3 regions of the Afifella sp. YEN Y35 genome follow, and region 2 is predicted to be linked to each of the others. Evidence: predicted binding sites of a transcription regulator. Region 2 holds the regulator's gene; each other region holds the start of a gene.
What was found. Region 2 encodes PhoB, which activates phosphate uptake and scavenging genes when phosphate is short. Its sites were predicted from a motif close to TGTCATNNANCTGTCAT; they were not measured.
Positions count from the first base shown of each region.

Region 1: ACK8CP_RS00515 (glycerophosphodiester phosphodiesterase family protein) is a predicted target of PhoB. The motif match lies at 2,003-2,019, and genes of this name have one in related genera.
Region 3: ACK8CP_RS00440 (CehA/McbA family metallohydrolase) is a predicted target of PhoB. The motif match lies at 1,240-1,256, and genes of this name have one in related genera.

Region 1 is NZ_CP180203.1:109,675-112,907, forward strand. It holds gene ctaD (cytochrome c oxidase subunit I) at 1-1,030, shown strand, start outside; gene ACK8CP_RS00505 (cytochrome c oxidase subunit 3) at 1,023-1,667, shown strand; gene ACK8CP_RS00510 (cytochrome C oxidase subunit IV family protein) at 1,664-1,966, shown strand; gene ACK8CP_RS00515 (glycerophosphodiester phosphodiesterase family protein) at 2,107-3,233, shown strand, end outside.
Region 2 is NZ_CP180203.1:2,738,350-2,741,582, reverse strand. It holds gene upp (uracil phosphoribosyltransferase) at 1-128, shown strand, start outside; gene phoB (phosphate regulon transcriptional regulator PhoB) at 1,090-1,785, opposite strand; gene phoU (phosphate signaling complex protein PhoU) at 1,803-2,489, opposite strand; gene pstB (phosphate ABC transporter ATP-binding protein PstB) at 2,510-3,233, opposite strand, start outside.
Region 3 is NZ_CP180203.1:95,175-98,407, forward strand. It holds gene ACK8CP_RS00430 (LysR substrate-binding domain-containing protein) at 1-63, shown strand, start outside; gene ACK8CP_RS00435 (IclR family transcriptional regulator) at 345-1,178, shown strand; gene ACK8CP_RS00440 (CehA/McbA family metallohydrolase) at 1,291-2,190, shown strand; gene galE (UDP-glucose 4-epimerase GalE) at 2,209-3,233, opposite strand, start outside.

The sequences.
Region 1 (3,233 bases), 1.5 Mb from region 2:
CATCTGGGCGAATTACGCGACGAGCCTCATCATGCTCCTGGCGACGCCGGTGCTCGCCATGGCACTCCTCCTGATCGTGGGGGAACGCTGGTTCGGGCTTGCCATCTTCGATCCCACGCGGGGCGGCGATCCGCTGCTCTTCCAGCATCTTTTCTGGTTCTACTCGCATCCGGCCGTCTACATCATGATCCTGCCGGGCATGGGCGTCGTCTCGGAGATCATCACCTGCTTCGCGCGGCGCCGCGTCTTCGGCTACACGGCGATGGTCCTCGCGATCCTCGCGATCGCCGTCATCGGTTTCTTCGTCTGGGGCCACCACATGTTCGTCTCGGGCCAGTCGTCCTATGCGAACCTCGTCTTCTCGTTCCTCTCCTTCATGGTGGCGGTGCCCTCGGCGATCAAAGTCTTCAACTGGACGGCGACGCTGTTTCGGGGCCGCATCACCTTCGAGGCGCCGATGCTCTATGCGCTCGGCTTCGTCGGCCTCTTCACCATGGGCGGTCTGACGGGGCTCTTTCTCGCCTCCGTGCCGATCGATCTCCATGTGCACGACACCTACTTCGTCGTGGCCCACTTCCACTACATCATGGTCGGCGGCATGGTGTCGGCCTTCTTCGGAGGCCTGCATTTCTGGTGGCCGAAGATCACCGGCCGGCTTTATCCGGAACGCTGGGCGCAGGCGGCGGCGATCATGATGTTCGTCGGCTTCAACACCACCTTTTTCCCGCAATACATACTCGGCTATCTCGGGATGCCGCGGCGCTACCATGCCTATGCGCCGGAGTTTCAGATGTTCCACGTCGCCTCGACGCTCGGCGCCGTGCTTCTGGCCGTCGCCTATCTGATGCCGCTCTTCTATCTCGGCTGGTCGCTTTTCTTTGGGCGCGTTGCCTCGGCCAATCCCTGGAAGGCGACGGGGCTCGAATGGACGACGGCTTCTCCGCCGCCCCAGCACAATTTCTTTTCCACGCCGGTCGTCCGCGAGGATCCCTACAATTACCACCCGGAGGGGACACCGAAGGATGCGTGAGATCAGCCCCTTCGCTGGCATTGTTGCCGAACAGTTCGACGACCGTGGCCAGCAGCGGCAGGCGGCCGAGTTCGGCATGTGGATTTTCCTCGGCACCGAGGTCTTGTTCTTCGGCGCGATCTTTCTCGGCTATACGCTTTATCGCATGGCCTATCCGGCCGCGTTCGAGGAGGCCGGACGCGAGACGCTCGTCCTCATCGGCAGTGCCAATACGGCAATTCTCCTGATTTCGAGTCTGACCGCCGCACTTGCCGTGAAGGCCGCGGAATTCGGGCGTTCGCGCCTCGTCGTCAGGCTGATTGCGGCGACGATCGCGCTCGGCCTCGTCTTCCTGGCGCTCAAGGGCTACGAATACCACCACGACATCGAGAGCCATTTCGTCCCGGGCGACCCTCTCTTCGACCTTTCGGAACACGCCGTGATCTTCGTCTCCTTCTACTGGGCGATGACCGGCATCCATGCTCTCCATATGGCGATCGGGCTCGGGGCCTGGGCGGTCGTCGCGATCCTCGTCCATCGCGGGCGTGTCGTGCCCGACAAGACCAGCACAATCGAGGTCGTGGGCCTCTACTGGCACTTCGTCGACACGATCTGGATCTTTCTTTACCCGCTTCTCTATCTCGTGGGGCGGTCATGATGGCGGGGCGGAACGATCGGCGTGAGCCTGACCTGCGGCAGCTTCTCTTTCCCGAATTTTTCGTCTGGGCGGCGCTGATGGTGCTCTTCCTCGCCTCCTGGTGGGTCGCCTATTGGCCGATCGGCATCTGGAAGGTGGTCGTCAATCTTGCGGTCGCCGTTGTGATGGCGGGCCTTTCCTCAGTGGTTTTCATGCATCTCTCCAGATCCGGCGCGCTGTTGCGCCTTGCAGCCGGCGCCTCGGGCCTGTGGCTCGTCGCGCTCTTCGTTCTGACGTTTAGCGATTATCTCACGCGCTGACGCCGGGACGGTTCTTCCTTCGATGCTTCATCTTCCCGTCATCCGCGCGACATTTCGTGTTTGCGCCCCGCGTCTATGCGAGGTCTCGGCCTTGTGCGGTCCGCTTTGCCATCGCGTTTGCCATCGAGGAAAATTAGCCCATGAAGCACGTTCTCGTTCGTTCGGCCTTTGCCGCCGGCGCCCTTTTGGGTGTGGTCTGCGGCTTTGCAGCCGATGCGCTCGCCCAGGATTCCCACCCGCAGGATGCGCGTCCGCAGGCGCAGCTCGGCCCGCGGCCTTTCTATCTCGTCAACGACATGGACGAGGGCGAGCTCAAGGATGCGCTGAAGGCCTGCGAGACTGGGCCGTTCTATCGCACGGCTTTTTCCATCGGCCATCGCGGTGCGCCGATGCAGTTTCCCGAACACACCCGCCAGTCCTATCAGGCGGCGGCCGTGATGGGGGCCGGCATCATCGAATGCGACGTCGCCTTCACCAAGGATCGCGAGCTCGTCTGCCGGCATTCGCAATGCGATCTCGCCACGACGACCGATATTCTCGCCCACGACGATCTCGCTGCGAAATGCACGACCCCGTTCAGCCCGGCCTCCGGCGACAAGAAGGCTGAGGTGAAGTGCTGCACGTCCGATCTGACGCTTGCGGAGTTCAAGTCGCTCAAGGGCAAAATGGATGCGGGCAATCCGGATGCGACGAGCGTTGCCGAATTCATGGATGCGACGCCGTCCTGGCGCACCGACCTCTACGCCACGAACGGCGAGCTGATGTCCCACAAGGAATCGATCGCGCTCTTCAAGGATCTCGGGGTCAAGTTCACGCCCGAGCTCAAGGAGCCGAGCGTGGAGATGCCGTTCGAGGGTGAGTACACCCAGGATGACTACGCCCAGCAGATGATCGACGAATACAAGGAGGCGGGCGTCGATCCGAGCGACGTCTATCCGCAATCCTTCCAGCTCCGCGACATTCTCTTCTGGATCAAGAACGATCCGGAGTTCGGCAAGCAGGGTGTCTTTCTCGATGATCGTGACGAGACGCTCGAAGGCTTCGATGCCAACAATCCGGAGACGTTTGAGCCGTCGATGCAGGAGCTTGCCGACGAGGGCGTGAAGATCATCGCGCCGCCGAGCCATATGCTCCTCACCCTCGACGAGGCGGGAGAGATCGTGCCGTCCGCCTATGCGAAGGCTGCGAAGGAGGCGGGACTTCGGATCATCACCTGGTCGCTCGAGCGCTCCGGCACGCTGACCGATGGTGGCGGCTACTACTATCA
Region 2 (3,233 bases):
AGCGCTTCCGTGCCGCCCATCCCGACGTGCCGGTGGTGACGGCCGCGATCGACAGCCATTTGAACGATCACGGCTATATTCTGCCGGGCCTCGGCGATGCCGGCGACCGCATGTACGGGACGAAATAGCGGTTTTCGGCGGGGTGCCTGCTGGACGCTCTTCATCTCGCCTTGCGGATGACGAGCGCATCTGACGCAAGGGCGTTGCAGCGCGCTCCAGTTCTTCTCCCCTCTGGGGAGAAGGTGGCGGGCAGAGCCCGCCGGATGAGGGGTGGGCTTTTATCCCGCGCCGAGATCCGTTCTTCGTCCACCCCTCACCGCCCGCTGCGCGGGCACCTCTCCCCCCAAGCACAAAGGGGAGGGGAGAGGAATGGAGCCTGCTGCAGGCGCTGTTCTTCAATCGTAGCGGCCACGGACATCGCAGCGATAAGGGTCATTGCGACGGCACTGATGAGAGCACGTTCGTGGCCTTCGCTGGTGCGAAGCCACAGGCGAACGAAGAAGCTCTCGCTGCCTCGTGCGGGAGCCGCGCGGACACGCTTCTCGCCGCAAGGGCATTGCAGCGGGCTCCCGTTCTTCTCCCCTGTGGGGAGAAGGTGGCGGGCGAAGCCCGCCGGATGAGGGGTGGGCTTTCATTCCGCGCCGAGATCCGTTCTTCGTCCACCCCTCACCGCCCGCTTCGCGGGCACCTCTCCCCAGAGGGGAGAGGAATGGAGGGTCCAGCCGACGCTGTTCTCAATTGCAACGGCCACGGAAATCGTAGCGGCCACGGAAATCGCAGCGATAAGGGTCATTGCGACGGCACTGATGAGAGCACGTTCTGGCCTTCGCTGGTGCGAAGCCACAACGAAGAAGCTCTCGCTGCCTCGTGCGGGAGCCGCGCGGACACGCTTCTCGCCGCAAGGGCGTTGCAGCGCTCCCGTTCTTCTCCCCTGTGGGGAGAAGGTGGCGGGCGAAGCCCGCCGGATGAGGGGTGGGCTTTCATCCCGCGCCGAGATCCGTTCTTCGTCCACCCCTCACCGCCCGCTGCGCGGGCACCTCTCCCCAGAGGGGAGAGGAAGGGTGCCTGCTGCGCGGATTTCCGGAAAAATCAGGTGGTGACGAACTGTTCGTTGAGGGCGTAGCCGGCGCCGCGGACGGTGCGGATCGGGTCGCGCATGCGGCCGCGGTTGATCGCCTTTCTGAGGCGGCCGACATGCACATCGACGGTGCGTTCGTCGACATAGACGTCGCGGCCCCAGACGCCGTTCAAGAGCTGCTCGCGGGTGAAGACGCGCCCCGGGCTGCGCATCAGGAATTCCAGAAGCCGGAATTCCGTCGGGCCGAGATGGATCTCGCGCCCCCCGCGGAAGACGCGGAAGGTGCCGCGGTCGAGTTCGAGATCGCCGGCGGCGAGCTTGTCGGCGACCATTTCCGGGCGCGTGCGGCGCAGGAGTGCCTTCACGCGTGCCATCAGCTCCGGCACCGAGAAGGGTTTGACGACATAATCGTCGGCGCCGGTGGCGAGCCCGCGGATGCGTTCGTCTTCCTCGCCGCGCGCCGTCAGCATGATGACGGGGAGTTTTGAGGTGGCCTCGCGCATTCTGACGCGGCGGCAGAGTTCGATGCCGGAAAGGCCCGGCAGCATCCAATCGAGCACGAGGAGGTCGGGCGCCTCTTCCAGAAGGCGCAGCTCCGCATCGTCGCCGCGCCCCACCGTGTCGACGGAATAGCCTTCCGCCTCCAGGTTGTAGCGCAGAAGCAGCGTCAGCGGTTCTTCATCCTCGACGACGAGAATCCGGGGCACCTGCATGGCTCACTCCGTCAGCCCGCGGACGGCGCAGTCGCCGCGCGTTCCATCTGTTTGCCGGTGACGAGATAGGTGATCGTCTCGGCGATGTTGGTGGCGTGGTCGCCGATGCGCTCGATGTTCTTGGCGCAGAAGAGAAGATGCGTGCACATGCCGATATTGCGCGGATCTTCCATCATGTAGGTGAGCATCTCGCGAAACAGCGACACATACATGGCGTCGATCTCGTCGTCGGAGCGCCACACCGAGATCGCCTTCTGCACGTCGCGCGAGCCATAGGCGTCGAGCACGTCCTTGAGCTGGCGCAGGCCGAGGCTCGCCAGATGTTCGACACCGCGGCGAAGCTGGTGGTTCATCCGCTGGTCTTCGATGGCGAGCGCGCGCTTGGCGATGTTCTTGCCGAGGTCGCCGACGCGTTCCAGATCGTGCGAAATGCGGATCGCGGCGACGGTTTCGCGCAGATCCTGGGCCATCGGCTGGCGCTTGGCGATGACGAGGATCGCCCGCTCTTCGATCTGGTAGTGCATCTGGTTGATCTGGCGGTCGCCGAGGATGACGTCCTGGGCGAGCTGCGCATTGGTGCTCAACAGCGCATTCACCGCCTCGTCGAGCTGCTGTTCGACGAGACCGCCCATTTCGGCGATGGAGCGGGCGAGTTCCCGCAATTCCTCGTCATAGGAGGTGACGATATGTTCAGACACGGGGCTCACTCCTCTCCCGATTAGCCGAAGCGGCCTGTGATGTAGTCCTGGGTGCGCTTGTCGGTGGGGTTGGTGAACATCATGTCCGTCGGCCCCTCCTCGACGAGATAACCCAGATGGAACATGGCCGTGCGCTGCGAGACGCGCGCCGCCTGCTGCATCGAATGCGTGACGATGACGATCGTATAGTTCTCGCGCAATTCGTCGATCAGCTCTTCCACCTTGGCGGTGGCGATGGGGTCGAGTGCCGAGCACGGCTCGTCCATCAGGATGACTTCCGGGTTCACGGCGATCGCGCGGGCGATGCAAAGGCGCTGCTGCTGGCCGCCGGAGAGGCCGGTGCCGGGTTCGTCGAGCCGGTCTTTCACCTCGTTGAAGAGGCCGGCGCGCTGCAGGCTCGTGGCGACGATCTCTTCGAGGTCGCGCTTGCCGGAGGCGAGGCCGTGAATGCGCGGCCCGTAGGCGACGTTCTCGAAGATCGACTTCGGGAACGGGTTCGGCTTCTGGAAGACCATGCCGACCCGGGCCCTGAGCTCCACGACGTCGAGCGATTTGTCGTAGATGTTCTCGCCGTCGAGCGTGATGTGGCCGGAGACGCGCGCGATGTCGATCGTGTCGTTCATCCGGTTGAGGCATCTGAGGAAGGTGGATTTTCCGCAGCCTGACGGGCCGATCAGCGAGATGACCTGATTTTCCGGCACGTCGAGATCGACGTCGAACAGAGCCTGCTTTTCGGCGTAATGG
Region 3 (3,233 bases), 1.5 Mb from region 2:
GCGCGGGCTCTGATTGGTCGATTGACCGATCAGAACGGGGATGTTCTTTTGTCGCACGTTTGAGCAATTTTGGGTGAAAACGTGCGTCTGCCGCGGCGCTGGAGCGACAATCTAACCTTAAGGTCAGTCTCGCCCAAGCCAGATTGCATCAATTTCACCATATGATACTTGAAATTTGATCAGAAGAATGGCTCATTCCTCCTCGCCTTTGCTGGTGGCTTGGCTTTGTGGCTGCCTTTGCAGAGGCGAATGTGCGTGCAGTCGGTCGTGCGAGACTGCATGGACGGCGCGATGATTGGCCTATGAGGTGCCGATTTCCTGCGGCACGTGTCGGGATTAAGAAGATGAGCGGTGTCACGGTGGATCAATCAAATGGCGACGAAAGTGCAGGAAATGCGCGCGCTTCGTCCGGATCTTCCATCCAGGTGCTGCATCGTTCGCTCGGCATCCTGGAAGTTCTGGCCGCGGCCGAGGAGCCGCTTTCCCTAACGGAAGTCAGTCGCAGCGTCGGTCTGCATAAAAGTACTGTTTTGCGCATTTTGCGCAGTTTGGCGGATGGCGGCTATGCGCTTTGGCGGCCGAAGACGCGCACCTGGAGCATCGGTCCGAGCCTCGCGCGTCTGCAGCCCGGTGCGCAATCGCGCGGCGAGCTCACGAGCCTCGCGCGTCCCATCATGCGGGATTTGTGCGCCACCATCGGCCAGACGGTCCAAATCGCGACGCTTGTCGACGGCCAGATCTGCTATCTGGAAAAGGCGGAGCCGCAGGGCCGCCTTCCGTCTCATACTGTGAGCCATCGTCCCGCCCATTGCACCGCGCTCGGCAAGGTGCTCCTCGCGGGACTGTCACCGTCTGCTCTCGATGCGCTTCTGGCGCGAGTGGAAATCCGCTCCTACACGGACAATACCATCACGGACGAGGCGAGATTGCGCCGGGAGATCGCTGCCGTTGCCGTGCAGGGATATGCCGTCGACGACCGCGAATTTCGCCCGGCGACGGTGTGCACGGCCGCGCCGATCCGCGATGCGAGCGGCAATGTGCTTGGCGGGCTCGGCGTTTCGGTCGCCGGCATGGATGCGCGCGGCGCCGCGTTCGCCGCCATCATCCAGCGCAACATGGCGGCTGCCCGGCAGATTTCGAGCCAGCTCGGCTGGAATTTGACGAGTGAGGCCGCCTGAGGGGCATTCGTCGAAACCAGTTTCGATCGCACGCGCGCTCATCCTCCTTCTGTCATTGCCTTGCCATGGAGGCGTCATATCGCTTCTCCTCGGTTGAGTGAGGGGGTTCTCCATGGGTATGCGGGCATTTCAGGCGCCGGGCCGTTTCTGGCGCGGCAATCTTCACACACATTCCGACCGCTCGGACGGGGGGCTGTCGCCTGAGGCGGTCTGCGCCCATTACCGCGACGCCGGCTACGATTTTCTCTGCCTGTCGGATCATTTTCTCAGCCGCTTCGATTTTCCGGTCACGGATACGCGGCTGTTTCGCAGCACGGGCTTCACGACGCTTCTCGGTGCCGAACTTCATGCCGATGCGACCAGCCATGGCGAGCTGTGGCATATTCTGGCCGCCGGGCTGCCTGAAGATTTCGAGGCGACCGGCAAGGCCGAGGACGGGCTCGCGCTCGCGAAGCGGGCGCGTGAGGCGGGCGCCTTCGTCGGGATCGCCCATCCGCAATGGTCCGGTCTCACGATCGAAGACGGCCGTGCGATGGCGGCGCATGCCCATTCCGTCGAGATCTACAATTACACCTGCGATCTCGAAACCGCGCGTGCCGACGGGACCTATCTTCTCGATGAGCTCCTGAACGAAGGCTATGCGCTCTCCGCCTTTGCGTCCGACGATACGCATTTCAAATATGAGGAAGGGCTCGCAGCCTGGGTGATGGTGAAGGCTGCGGAGAACACGCCCGAAGCGCTTTTGGAGGCGCTCAAGGCCGGCCTTTTCTATTCCAGCCAGGGTCCAGTGATCGAAGGGTTTTCCATCGCCGATGGCGAGGTGCTGGTGGAATGCTCGCCGGCGGTCAATGTCGCCCTTGTCGGTCGTGGCGCGAAATCGGAGAACCAATGGGGGCGGGACCTGACGCGCGTACGCCTGTCGAGCGAGCGTTTCGAAGGTGATTGGTTCCGCCTCATCGTTGCCGATGCGGCCGGGCGTCTTGCGTGGTCAAACCCGGTCCGGCTCGACTGAGCTCTCTGAGGCTCGGGCTCAATCTCCGGTGTAGCCGTTCGGGTTCTGACTCTGCCACCGCCAGTGATCGCGGCACATGGCGTCGAGATCCAGATCGGCCTGCCAGCCGAGAAGTTCGGCTGCGAGCTTCGGGTCGGCGTAGCATGTGGCGATGTCGCCGGCGCGGCGCTCCACGATCTCGTAAGGGATCGACCGGTTGGTGGCTCGCCGCCAGGCCTTCACGGTGTCGAGGACGCTGTAGCCCCGGCCGGTGCCGAGATTGATCGGCCGGTGCGTGCCGGGCGCCACCCCGCCGGAAAGAAGCGCTTCCGTCGCCTTCACATGAGCCCGGGCGAGATCGACGACATGGATGTAATCGCGCACACCGGTGCCGTCGTGGGTCGGATAATCGCCGCCGAAGACGCGCAGATGGTCCCGCCGCCCGACCGCGACCTGGGCGATATAGGGAAAGAGATTGTTCGGAATGCCCATCGGATCTTCGCCGATGAGTGCGCTCTCATGGGCGCCGACGGGATTGAAATAACGCAGGCTGATCGCCTGCCAGGCCATGTCGGCGGCGACCGTATCGGTGATGATCTCCTCGATCATCATCTTGGTTCGACCATAGGGGTTGGTGACCCCGCCCACCGGAAAGCTCTCGTCGATCGGCACGGTCTGCGGTTCCCCATAGACGGTGGCCGAGGACGAAAAGACGAGCCGTGTCGCCGTGTGGCGGGCCATCGCCTCAAACAGCGAGACGGCACCGCCGACATTCACATCGTAGTAGGCGAGCGGCTTCTCCACGGATTCGCCCACAGCCTTGAGGCCGGCGAGATGGATGACGACGTCGATCGTGTTTTCGATGAAAACTCGGTCGAGAAAAGCTGCGTCGCGAATGTCACCGACGAGGAGGGGGATCTCCGCCCCGGCGATCTGGCCGACCCGGCGCGCAGCCTCGGGATGCGAATTGGCGAGATTGTCGACGATGACGGGCCGATAGCCCGCCCGTGCCAGCTCGACCACGACATGGCTGCCGATGTAGCCGTTGCCGCCGGCAACCAGAA